Regions from separate parts of the Blastococcus colisei genome, predicted to be linked through region 1. Evidence: riboswitches for the same ligand, from Rfam matches in the RefSeq annotation. Region 1 holds a riboswitch; each other region holds the start of a gene.
What was found. Region 1 has a riboswitch for thiamine pyrophosphate ahead of thiM (hydroxyethylthiazole kinase). Riboswitches for the same ligand answer to the same signal wherever they lie in the genome.
Positions count from the first base shown of each region.

Region 2: another riboswitch for thiamine pyrophosphate. It lies ahead of FHU33_RS24615 (ECF transporter S component); the one in region 1 lies ahead of thiM (hydroxyethylthiazole kinase).
Region 3: another riboswitch for thiamine pyrophosphate. It lies ahead of FHU33_RS17825 (purine-cytosine permease family protein); the one in region 1 lies ahead of thiM (hydroxyethylthiazole kinase).

Region 1 covers NZ_VFQE01000001.1:115,001-119,182, reverse strand. Annotated here, with positions in the region: gene FHU33_RS00560 (maleylpyruvate isomerase family mycothiol-dependent enzyme) at 1-114, opposite strand, end outside; gene FHU33_RS00555 (alcohol dehydrogenase catalytic domain-containing protein) at 221-1,150, opposite strand; TPP riboswitch at 1,222-1,330, opposite strand; TPP riboswitch at 1,400-1,493, shown strand; gene thiM (hydroxyethylthiazole kinase) at 1,487-2,299, shown strand; gene thiE (thiamine phosphate synthase) at 2,296-2,958, shown strand; gene thiD (bifunctional hydroxymethylpyrimidine kinase/phosphomethylpyrimidine kinase) at 2,955-3,776, shown strand; gene FHU33_RS00535 (DNA polymerase IV) at 3,999-4,182, shown strand, end outside.
Region 2 covers NZ_VFQE01000004.1:22,083-26,264, forward strand. Annotated here, with positions in the region: gene FHU33_RS24605 (energy-coupling factor transporter transmembrane component T family protein) at 1-67, opposite strand, end outside; gene FHU33_RS24610 (ABC transporter ATP-binding protein) at 171-1,601, opposite strand; gene FHU33_RS24615 (ECF transporter S component) at 1,612-2,241, opposite strand; TPP riboswitch at 2,239-2,342, opposite strand; gene FHU33_RS24620 (Mut7-C RNAse domain-containing protein) at 2,482-3,207, opposite strand; gene FHU33_RS24625 (VOC family protein) at 3,298-3,810, shown strand; gene FHU33_RS24630 (transposase) at 3,886-4,182, shown strand, end outside.
Region 3 covers NZ_VFQE01000001.1:3,743,216-3,747,397, forward strand. Annotated here, with positions in the region: gene FHU33_RS17815 (TetR/AcrR family transcriptional regulator) at 323-835, opposite strand; gene FHU33_RS17820 (TetR/AcrR family transcriptional regulator C-terminal ligand-binding domain-containing protein) at 1,159-1,776, shown strand; TPP riboswitch at 2,267-2,379, shown strand; gene FHU33_RS17825 (purine-cytosine permease family protein) at 2,369-3,748, shown strand; gene thiE (thiamine phosphate synthase) at 3,745-4,182, shown strand, end outside.

The DNA of each region.
Region 1 (4,182 bases):
CTGCACCGTCCAGCCCGCGCACAGCGACGGAGTGCGCCACTGCTCCGGGGTGAGCCGCTCCACCAGGTCGAGCAGGTCCTCGCGCTCGGCCCGCGCCTGCGCCATCACGCTCATGCGCCGCGACCACCGAACCTGTCACGGCCTCGGCAGCGCGCCGAGCGACCCATCGCCCCTGCTCGTCGGCCGGATAGGCGGATGGCGCGTCGTCGTGAGCGCATCGTCAGGGGCGGAGCACCGCTCTCCCGACGATCCGGCCGGCGCGCAGCTCGTCGAGGACGCGCGGGGCGTCGTCGAGGAAATGTTCGTCCACCGTCGTGCGCAGCAGGCCCCGGGCGCCCAGGTCGAGCGCCTCGACCAACTCGGAGCGGCGGTTGCCGACCGAGGTGACGATCCGCTGCTCGGGAACGACGAGCGAGAGCGGACTGATCTCCACGGTGTCGAAGCTGTAGCCGACGTAGACCAGCGTTCCCCGCTTGCCCAGGGACGCCAGAGCGGCGGCGCTGGTCTCCCTGGTGCCGACCAGCTCGAAGACCACGTCGGCGCCGGCGCCGCCGGTCGCCTCCCGGATCGGGGCCTCGACGTCCCCGCTCCCGTCCACCGTGACCTCCGCTCCCAGCTCGCGCGCCAGCCGCAACCGCTGGGGATCCCGGGCGACGGCGATCGGCCGCGCCCCGGCCTCACGGAGGACCTGGACGAGGGCCAGGCCGACGCCCCCGGTCCCGTAGACGACGGCGTCGGCGCCCGCCCGGACCCCCGCCACGCCCACCGCGTGCAGCGCCGTGGTGCCGCTGCAGCACAGCGTGGCCGCGACCGCGAGGTCCAGCCCGTCGGGCACCCGGACCACTGCGGAGGCGGGGACGACGACCTGCTCGGCGAATCCCCCGTCGCTGGCGAAGGCGAGGAACCCGAGCGGGGCGTCACAGAGGTGGTCGTTCCCGGCCTGGCACGAGCGGCACCGGTGGCAGGCATGCCGGTAGTGCACCGCGACGCGGTCTCCCACGGCGACGTCCTCGACGCCGTCGCCCACCTCGGCGACGACGCCGGCCACCTCGTGTCCCAGGGTGATGGGGGTCCGGGCCGGGGTCAGCAGCCCGTCGAGGAAGTGCAACTCAGTGCCGCACACCCCCGCGGCGGCGACGTCGATCAACACCTCCGTGGGGCCCGGGCGAGGACCCGGGACGTCCTCGACGACCACAGATCGTCCCGCTCCGTGGAAACGCACAGCACGCACAACTGCCTCCCTACGCCGGCATGACCCGGACAGGTTCCAACGGTCGGCGACCCCTGCCGCCCTCTCAGCCCATTCCGATGGGCTCCCGCGTACGGGCGGCACGCTAGCCGGTCGTTCCCGTCCTCGCCCGGGCAGCACGGCCACCCGCCCGGCTGTTACGTTCGGGGCGTACGTGGCACGGGGTGTCCTGACCGGGACTGAGAACACACCCGTCGAACCTGCTCCAGTTGGTACTGGCGAAGGGATGTCACCGGCATGGATGCCGTCGAACTCAACGCTGCCCGCGAGGCAGTGCGCGCGAACGCACCTCTGGTGCACTGCCTCACGAACACCGTCGTGCAGGCGATCACGGCCAACGCGCTGCTCGCCGCGGGCGCGGCACCGGCCATGGTCGATGCCCCGGAGGAGGCCGGCGACTTCGCCGCCGTGGCCTCCGCCGTGCTGGTCAACGTCGGCACCGTCCACCGCCGCACCGCCGAGGCGATGCGACTCGCAGCCCGGTCGGCCGGAACGGCGGGAACGCCCTGGGTGCTCGACCCGGTCGCAGTGGGCGGCCTGGCCTACCGCACGGAACTCGCCGCTGAACTGGTGGCGCTGCGTCCCACCGTCGTCCGCGGCAACGCCTCCGAGGTCATGGCGCTCGCCGGAGCCGGCGCCGGCGGCCGCGGCGTGGACAGCACCGCCGCCACCGACGACGCGGTCGCCGCGGCGGTGGGACTGGCCCTTCACACCGGGGGTGTGGTCGCGGTGAGTGGTGAGGTCGACCTGCTCACCGACGGACGCCGGATCGTCCGCGTCGGCGGCGGATCGGTCCTGCTCACGCGGACGACCGGCGCCGGCTGCGCGCTCGGTGCGCTGGTGGCGGCCTACCTCGCCGTCACCGACGATCCGTTGACCGGTGCGGCCGCCGCGCACGCCCACGTCGCGCTGGCCGCCGAGTGGGCGACGGCGACGGCCGCGGGGCCCGGCACGTTCGCCGCCGCGTGGCTCGACGCCCTCGACGCGGTGGACGGGGACGCCCTGGCCATCGCGGACCTCCGCGTGGCGGACGTCCGGGTCGCCGGGTGAGACGGCCGTTCGACCTCACGCTGTACCTGGTCACCGACACGGAACTGTGCCGCCCCCGGCCGGTGGCCGATGTCGTCCGTGCCGCGGTGGCCGGCGGAGTGACCGCCGTCCAGGTCCGGGACAAGGTCGCCTCCCGGCGTGAGCTGCTGGCGCTGACCCGAGCGGTCCAGGCCGCGGTCGCCGACCGACCGGACGTGTCGGTCGTCGTCAACGATGCCGTGGACGTCGCCCTGCTGGCCGGCGCCGACGGCGTGCACGTCGGCCAGGAGGACCTGCCGGCAGCCGAGGTCCGAGCGCTGCTCGGGCCCGACCGGCTGATCGGGCTGTCGGTGGAGAGTGCCGACGACCTCGAGAAGGCCCTGCGGCTACCGCCGGGAACCGTCGACGTCGTCGGTCTCAGCCCGGTCTGGGCCACACCGACCAAGCCGGAGGCGGGTCCCGGCCTGGGGCTGGACACAGTCGGCCACCTGACCTCCCTCGCCCGCGCCGGGGGGCTCTGCGCCGTCGCGATCGGCGGGATCGACGCCACGCGAGCGGCCGCCGTGGCCGCGACCGGTGTCGACGGGATCTGCGTGGTGTCCGACATCTGCGCAGCCGACGATCCGGCGGCCGCGGCGCGACTACTCCGCGCAGCCCTGGCGCCGGTCGCCATCCGATGACTGCCGGACGCACCCCCACGGCGCTCACCGTGGCCGGCAGCGATCCCAGCGGCGGCGCCGGCATCCAGGCGGACCTGAAGACGTTCAGCGCCCTCGGCGTCTACGGCACTGCCGTCCTGACCGCCCTCACCGCGCAGAACACGCGGGGCGTCACGGGGATCCACCCCGTGCCGGCCAAGTTCGTCGGCCTCCAGCTGCGCACCCTGCTCGACGACGTCGAGGTCCACGCCACCAAGCTCGGCATGCTGGGCACCGCGGAGGTGGTCCGCGAGGTCGCCGCGGTCCTGACCGAGCGCCACCCGGGACCCGTCGTCTGTGATCCGGTCATGGTGGCGACCAGCGGGGACCGGCTGATCGACGAGGACGCGGTGGCGGCCGTCCGTACCGATCTACTGCCGCTCGCGGACCTGATCACCCCGAATGCTCCCGAGGCCGCGGTGCTCCTGGGCGTCGAACCGGGAACCGACGCCGACGACCTGCCCGACCAGGCCCGCGCCCTGCTCGACCTCGGACCGCGCGCCGTGCTGCTCAAAGGCGGCCATCTGGGCGGGGAAGAGAGCGTGGACGTGCTCGCCACCCGGGACGGGGTCTGGACGACGCGCCGCCCCCGTGTGGCGACGACGGCGACGCACGGAACGGGGTGCACCCTGTCCGCGGCGATCGCCGCGCTGGCCGCCCGGTCGAGGAGCTCGGACTGGTTGCCGCTGGTGGAGGAGGCCCGCGACTACCTGCACCGGGCACTGGAGGGCGGCCGCGGTCTCGGCATCGGTTCGGGACACGGCCCGGTGCACCACTTCGCCGGCATCTGGCCGACATGACCTCCAGCGAGCGGGCGTGGGCGGCAGCTGCCCCATCTGCGGCTGGCGATCGACGCCGACGGCACCGATGACGAGGAAGACCGCTGTCACTCCGTGCGTCCTCCTGACCAAGATCCGGGAGCGAAGATTCCCAGTTGCGGCACGGCCGGGGCAAGGAAATCCACAGTCGGGTGAACGGGGGTGGCGACACGGCATGTCGGCGGGACGGGCGATCATCGGGGGATGCGGCGGGAGGCGAGTGTGCTGCACCTCGACCTCGACGCCTTCTTCGCCGCCGTCGAGCAGCGCGACAAACCGTCGCTGCGCGGGCGTCCCGTCGTCGTCGGCGGGGTCGGCGGGCGCGGCGTCGTCGCCACTGCGTCCTACGAGGCACGCGCGTTCGGCGCCCGCTCGGCCATGTCCACGG
Region 2 (4,182 bases), on a different contig from region 1:
GGGCGACCGGGTTGATCCGGCCCAGGCGCGTGTCGGGCACCGGGCCCAGCGACAGGGACGCCGTCACAGCGCCCCCCGTTCGACTCCGGACTCGTTCCGCTCCTCGCTCGCTGTCCCCCGCAAGCGGGAGGTGCCGCCAGCCTGCGGCGATGCTCGCTCGCCCGTCGTTCTCACAGCGCGAGCCGGCCGTCGGCGAGGACTGCCACCAGGTCGGCGTCGTGGGTGACCACGGCGACGGCGCAACCGGCCGCCCGCTGCTCGGCCAGCAGCGTCACGAGCTCGCGCCAGGTGGCGGCGTCCTGTCCGAACGTCGGCTCGTCGAGGACGAGCACGCGTGGCGCGGTCGCCAGCGCCGTGGCCACCGAGAGCCGGCGCTGCTGGCCGCCGGACAGCGTGTACGGGTTGGCGTCGGCGAACGCGGTCAGTCCCAGCCGCTCGAGCAGCTCGTCGGCGGTGGCCCGTGCCGCGGCGGCGTGCTCGCCCGAGCGGAGGGGGCCCAGCGCCAGCTCGTCGCGGAGCCGCCCGGTGAGGAACTGCTGCTCCGGATGCTGGAACACGGTGCCGATGCGGCTGACCAGCTCGCCGGCCCGCCACCGATGTGGCTCGTCGTACCCGTTGCGCACGGTGCCGGTCAGCTCGTCCGACGCCGTCACCCGGCCGGTGGTGGGCGCCCGGAGCCCGGCCAGGAGGAGCGCCAGCGTGGACTTGCCCGTCCCGTTGGGGCCGGTCACCGCCAACGCCCGGCCGGCCCGGAGTGCCGTCGTCGTCGGGGGAAGCGCCGGGCCCGGGCTGCCGCGGTAGGTGAACCCGGCCGCCTGCGCGGCGAGCAGGACCGGTCCGTCCGGTGCGGCCGGCAGCTGCAGCCCGGCCGTGCGGGGGACCGGCCGCCAACCTGCCGGGTGCTCCACGACCCCACCGGGCACCACCTCGACCACCCGGTCCACCAGGGGGAGCCAGGGCTGCGCGTCGTGGTCGACGACGAGCACGGTCGCGGTGCGGTCGGCGGTCGCGCGGGCCACGGCCGACCGGACGAGCGCCGCCCCGTCCGGGTCGAGCTGGGCGGTCGGCTCGTCCAGCAGCAGCAACCCGGGACGACGGGCCAGGGCTCCGGCCAGCACCAGCCGCTGCTTCTCCCCTCCGGAGAGCGCCTGGGTGGGACGGTCGCGCCCGTGGGGAAAGCCGACCGCCGCCAGCGCCTCGTCGACCCGCGGCCAGATCCCCTCCGGTGGGAGGCCGGCGTTCTCCACTCCGAAGGCGACGTCGTCCCCGGCCCGGGTCATGACCAGCTGGCTGTCGGGGTCCTGCGCGAGCAGGCCCAGCCGGCCGCGGGCGGCGTGCGGAGCCCCGCCGTCGACGGTGAGCTCTCCGGCCACCTCGGTGCCCTCGGCGTCGAGGATGCCGGCCAGCGCGGCGAGCAGCGTCGACTTCCCCGCACCGGAGGCGCCGGTGAGCAGGATCCGCTCCCCGGGCTCGACGACGAGGTCGACGCCGGTCAGTGCCCAGGCCCGCCGCGAAGGGTGACGGACGCCCAGGCCCCGCGCGACGAGGCGCACGGGGCCGGCGTCCGCCCGGATCGGCGACGGACCACGCGTGGTGGTCACCGGGGGCGCGTCAGACGCGGGTGCGGCCCGAGGCGAAGGAGCCCAGCGCCCCGGTCCGGGCCATCGCGCGGACCAGCAGCAGGCCCACGACACCGGCCAGCAGCACGCTGGAGAGGACGGTGGCCAGCGTGTACGGGAGCGTGAACGCCCAGAGCGGGTACTCGCCGGACACCGGGTAGTACAGGCTCAGGTCCAGGATCGACGTCGACAGGCCGGCGGTCACCGCGGCGAGGATCGCCGTCCCCCAGCCGAAGGTGCGGTAGCGCGTGAGCAGGAAGCCGAGCTCGGCGCCGGCGCCCTGGACCAGGCCGTAGACCACGATGATCCCGCCGTACGGCGAGCCCAGGAGCAGGCTGACCGCGGCGGCGAGGGTCGAGGCGAAGATCGCCGCCCCCGGGCGGCGCACCATCAGCCCGGCGACGACGCCGGGCATGAGGAAGACACCGTTGAGCAGGCCCTTGATCGGCGGGAAGAAGTCCAGCGGCGTGGAGACCACCTCCGCGAACAAATTCCAGCCCCAGAAGACGACGCCGAACGCGACGCCCAGGACGGCGGTGACGACGATGTCGACGGTGCGCCAGCGGACGGGCTTCTCGTACCCGGCATCGACGGACGACGGACGGACGGCCTGATCGGCCATGACTTTCCTCCAGACTCCCTGCGCCGGCATGACCCGGATCAGGTTCGAGGGTCTGCGGTTGCCCGCACTCTCAGCGCCGTAGCGCTCCCCTGCTGCGTGTGTTCGGTTGTGCCGTCGACCATAACCCCTGCCGCGCTCACCGGTGCCGCCCCGTGGTCGCCGGTACCGCCCTGCACCGCGGTACCGGCCACTGCACGGCGGTCTCCACGGCCGACTCGGGCCCTCCTGGCCGCGCACGGCTCACCGCACTCGCCGGGCCGCCGCCACCAGTTCGCCGATCCGGCGGGCGTGGGCGCCGGCCCAGTAGACCCGGCCGCAGGCCCTGCACCGCGCGAACTCCTCGAAGCTCCGCAGCGTGCCCGGCTCCAGCCGGTGGGCGACCTCCTCCTTGGCGACCGGCTGCAGCGGCCCTCCGCAGGCGGTGCAGCGGGTCAGGGGCGCGAGGACGGGGGCGAAGCGATCCAGGACGTCGGCGAGCGGGTCGTCGGGGTCGCTGCCGCGCACCAGGGCTCCCCGGGTCAGTGCTCGGCGCATCAGCAGCCCGCGATCCTGGGTGAGCAGCGCCCGGTGCTCGGTGACCGCGCGGTCGACGAGCTCCGGGTCGTCGGCATCGTTGGACCACGCCGCGTCCAGGCCGAGCAGGCGCAGCCGGCGGGCCAGGGCGCCGAGACCGACGTCCAGCAGGAAGCCGCCGGTCGCCGATGGCTCGGGGCGGGCTCGCTCGACGACCTCGATGGAGCCACCGGGGCGGGCCCGCGCGCCGGCCGGCACGGGTTCGCCGTCCAGCCGGAGCGCGCCCACCTCGCTCAGGGGCACTCCGGCGGACTGCACGACGTGGCCGACGGTGGCGTCGGGGTCGAAGCGCAGTCGCCGCATACCAGCGTGCCGGTCCCGCCTGGGGAGCAGGAAGCGCAGCGGCACCGGGACGACGACATCGACGTCCTGCGGTCCTGACCGTTCGTCCATGGCGGGCCGCTACCCTCCTTCACCGGAATACTTGAAGCATCAAGCAACTTGGTGCACGATGACCGCGCCATCGACCGCCAGGAGCCCGCCATGCCCGTGCAGCGCCTCAACCATGCCGTCCTGTACGTGCGCGACGTCGAGCGCAGCCACGCGTTCTACCGCGACGTCCTGGGCTTCCGTGCGAAGACGGAGATCCCGGGTGCCGCAGTCTTCCTCCAGGCGGAGGGCTCGACCAACGACCACGATCTGGGCCTGTTCCAGATCGGCGCGGGCGCGGGCCCGTCGGAGGCCGGGCGCCGGACCGTGGGCCTCTACCACCTGGCGTGGGAGGTCGACACCCTCGCCGAGCTGTCCCGGATCCGCGATGCGCTGCTGCGGGCCGGTGCGCTCGTCGGCGCCTCCGACCACGTCACCACCAAGGCGCTCTACGCCCAGGACCCCGACGGCATCGAATTCGAGGTCTCGTGGCTGCTGCCGGCCGCGCTGATCACCCCCGAGGTCACCGGCGGCGCGGCGATGACCGCGCCGCTGGACCTCGAGCGGGAGATCGAGCGCTACGGCGCGCAGACCCGCGGCGGCGTGGGCGTCTCCGTCCCGGCCTGACCTGACCGCCCGAGTGAGCCTGTCGCACAAAGCGCGCCTGATTGATGATCATCCTGGGCGGCGGGAGACTGGGGTATGCCGCAGAACTTCATCCGCGGGGATGTCGATCAGGGGTTCCTGCTGCCGCCGGATGTGCGGGATTGGCTGCCCGACGGGGAGCTGGCCTGGACGGTCAAGGATGCGGTGGACTCGTTCGACCTGTCGGGGTTCAAGCGCTCGTATCGGGCCAACGGGCAGGGCGCGGCGGCGTTCGACCCGGCGCTGATGGTGGCGGTGCTGCTGTACGCGCACGCGGTCGGGGTGCGCTCGTCGCGGGCGATCGAGCGGCACTGTGTCCGCGATGTGGCGTTCCGGGTGCTGGCCGGCAATCGG
Region 3 (4,182 bases), 3.6 Mb from region 1:
CACGAACCCCGTCGACGCCTCTCCTGCGGTGCGTCTCTCGGCTCGCGCAGGATGCGGGCATCCAGTCCCCCGGCACGGGGCACTCACCGCGACCACCTGTCGCAGCCGAGAGATTCGTCCGGTGGGCAACGGAGCTCCATGTGCACTTCGCGCGCAATGGAACGGCGCAGCGTGTGCTCGTTGTCCGGGCGGACACCGAACCGACGATGCTGACGCAGTGGTCAGTGGCGATCTGGGATGCGATCTCCAGTGATCGTTGGCGCCCGCGCCCATGCCGAGTTGGCAGGCGGGCACCGACAGTGCGCACGGGGTATCCGGGATGCTAGAGCCGCCGGAGCAGCGGCATCATGACGTCGTCGACCACCGCCACGGCCAGCTCCTGATCGACGTCCATGCCACTGATCATCCAGCGGAGCAAGAGGATCGCCGGGCCCGCCTCGGCAGCCAACGACGCTGCGCCACTCGCCACCAACTCGCCGCGATCGACGGCACGCTCGCAGACCGTTCCGAAGGCTTCCGCCCAACGCGCCATGGGACCACGTCGGAAGGCTTCCTCCAGGGCCGGTTCCTGGTTCATGACACCGATCAGCGCTCGACTGGCGCTTCCACCCGGGCCCGCCAGCACCGCGGCCAGTGCGGTCAGCAGCGCGACCATGTCATCCCGCAGGGAACCAGAGTCCGGGATCACGAGCGTCTCATCGCTAGCCGTATCGATGAGGCTCACCAGCACGTCCGCCTTGGACGACCAGCGCCGATAGATTGTCGCCTTGCTGACGCCGGCGGTTCTGGCCACCGCATCCATGGTCAGTCCGGCGTAGCCGACCTGCGCCAACACCTCCAGGACAGCAGCCTGAATCGCCCGGTCACGAGAGGGATCCAGTCGACGCCGCCGGGGTCGCGCACCCGCCGGGGGAACGCCCCAGGACAGCGAGCTCGGCTGACGCAGTGACACTGAGTGAGCCTAACGAGGGATCGTCGCGACAGACAAGATCGCTGAGGGGGAAACCCGCTGCTCGAAGACGGGGTACGCCGAACGTCCAGCGCCCTCCAGTAGAAGGAACCCCCGAGTTCCGCCTGTCATCCCTAGCCTCCCGTAGGGCAGCGCGACGCGCACGGCATCCCCCTCGTCGGGCTCTGTCGGCAGGGAAGGCGGGTGGCATGAGCGAGGTCTTCAGTTCGCAGTCACCGAGCTGTCGGCATGTCCTCAGTGCCGTGCTCGACACGTTGGCCCAACTGGGCTGCGCCGGCCTGACCGCCGATGAGATCAAGGCCCGAGCGGGCGCCGCCGGTCCGGCCCTCGGGGATTCGCCCGATCTGGAGGCCTTGGTGGTCAGCGCGCTCGAGCATGTACAGCTGTTTCCCGCGTTCGAGCCTTCGGGAGATCTCGACCGGGACTTGCACACGCTGCTGCAGCCGTGGCGAACCGCATCGAGCAGGGACGAACGTGTCGTAGCCGCAGTGCTCAGCGCCGCCATCTGGAACCCGCGCCTCGAGGTCGCGGTCCATGACGCGCTCGACCGGCCCCTGATGCATGCCGTCTCGGCGGTCGTTGCGCGCGCCGAGGGCCACGGGACGATTCCGGATTACGCTATCCAAACTCTGTGCTGGGTGCTGCGCGGGCTGCTGATCGACCGACTGCGCTCCAGGCCCCGGGCGGCGGTCGACATCGACCGCCTCGTCCACTTCCTCATCGCCGGACTGCAGATGGAAGCGGCAGTCGCCGCCCGTGGACGGTCCCAGGCCCTCGATAGATCTCTGAGAGAGCCGCCGGCGTGACCGCCGTTCAGCTGGCGCTGGTCGAGGTGGAATCCCTCCCCGAAGCCCGACGACGAGGACCTCGCCGAGGAGATCGCGCTGTCCGGCCCGGCGCGTACCCGCACCGTCGAGGAGGCGCAGCCCTCGATCGGGGCCACCATTGTGTCATCGACGAGCGCTGCCAGCTCTTCGGAAGCGGACCCGACCCCGCACGCGATGTGGGCGGCAGGAGGAAGTTGGCTCACCAGCGTGCTGGCCCGACGGGGTCTCCGCGGCGGTCGCCAGGTCGGGCCGCGCCGGGCAGCTGCACGCCTACGCCACGGACCTGCCACGCATGGAACACATGCCCGAGACGCTGAGAAGGCCGGGGGTCTCGGGCCGGCCTTCTCGCTCGCCGGGGAGCCGGGGCGCCGACCGTCGCGGACCTGCGCATCTGCTCAGGCCGGTTGTGCGCTGTGGTGGCAGAGCAGGGGGCGGCGCTCGGCGAGCGCGGATATCTCGGTAGGCTGGATGCGCGATGTGCGGGAGCTCGGAGGTACCGGGCTGAGAGGGCGGCTGACTGTGCCGCCGACCGCTGGAACCTGACCGGGTAATGCCGGCGTAGGGAGCGATTATGAGCAGGTCCGGCGCTGTCGGTGCCACCACGTCATCGGGGGATGCACCGATCACGCTGTCCCAAGCACCGCCTCGGACGCTGGGCCTGCGGGACACGGCGGGGTTGTGGGGCAGCCTGGGGGTCAGCCTGCTGTTGCCGGTGGCGGCCACCTACGTGGTCCTCGCCGACCGCCCGCTGTCGGTGACGATCGGCGCGATCGTGGTCGGTGCGGTGATCGGATCGGTGTTGCTGGGCCTGGGGGCGGCGGCCGGCGCCCGGGAGGGCGTGCCGGCGATGGTGCTGATGCGGGGGTTGCTGGGTCGGCGGACGTCGTTCCTGCCCACCGCTTTCAATCTCGTGCAGTGCGTGGGCTGGGCCGCCTTCGAGGTGTGGATCATCGCCGAGGCCGCCTCCCGGGCGCTGGATGCACCGCGCTGGCCGTTCGTCCTCGCCGCGGGCGCGCTGGCCACGCTGATGGCGCTGCGCCCGCTGGGCGCGGTGCGGGTGCTGGCGCGGTACGCGGTGTGGGCGGCGCTGGCCGCGATCGTCTACCTGTACATCCAGGTGTTGTCCGAGCCGCTGCCGGCGGTGACCGAGCGCGGGGCCGGATCGTTCTGGACGGCGGCTGACATCGTGATCGCGTTGCCGGTTTCCTGGTTTCCGCTGGCGGCGGACTACACCCGGCACGTCCGGCGGGGGCGGGACGCGTTCGTGGGCGCTGCGGCCGGCTACGGCGGCGCCGCCATGGCTCTGTTCACTCTCGGCGCGCTGGCGCTGGTCGCCTACGGGCGGGGCGGTCTGGACGTCGTGGATGCGCTGCTGGCCGTTCCGCTCGGGCTGCTGGCCGTCCTGGTGCTGCTCGTGGTGGAGGTGGACGAGGCGTTCGCCAACGTCTACTCGACGGCGGTGTCGGCGCAGAACGTGGTGGCCCGGCTGGACCGCCGGGTGCTGGCCGGGGTCGTGGGCGTGGGAGCCACCGGGCTGGCGCTGATGGCCGACCTGGTCGCCTACGAGCCGTTCCTCTTCCTGATCGGCGCGGTGTTCGTTCCGCTGGTCGGGGTCTTCGTGGTCGCCTACTGGCTGCTGCCGCGCGGCCGCTGGGATGTGTCGGACACTGCGCCGGCGCGCCCGGCCCTGCTGCTGGCGTGGGCGGCCGGTTTCGTGGCCTACCAGCTGACGCTGCCGACCTTCTTCGCCGGACCGGGTGGGGGCTGGACGGCGTGGTGGTCCGCCCGCCAGGCCGAGCTGGGCATCGACCCGGCCAACGGCTGGTCAGCCTCGCTGGTCAGCCTCGCGGTGGCCGCGGCACTGACCACGCTGATCTGTCTGCCCGGCGGCCTGTCCGCCCGCCGCCGCCGGGCCCGGTTCCCGGTCGCCCCGTCCAAGGCCCTCCGGTGACGGGCCGCCGAATGGGCGCCGCCGGCCGGACCGACTCCCCGCTACCGGTCGGCCCGGACCGTGCGGTGGAGGTTCGCCGGCGGATCGGCGGATTGCACGTGCTCACCGACGCCCGTCAGGGCAGGGACGCCCTCGGTGTCGTCTCCGCGGCGGTGGCGGCCGGCGCCCGGATCGTGCAGGTCCGGGTGAAGTTCTGCCCGGACCGGGCGCTGTACGACTTCGCCGCCCGGGTCGCGGAAGTCTGCGCGCGGCGCGGAGCGACGTGCATCGTCGACGACCGGGTCGACATTGCGCTCGCGGTCGGCGCGGCGGGCACCCACCTGGGCGCCGGCGACCTGCCGGTGGCCGCGGCGCGCTCGATCGCCGGCCCGAACCATCTGCTGGGTGGCACGGCGCGGACCGCCGCGACCGCCGCCGAGCTGGTGGCCGCCGGA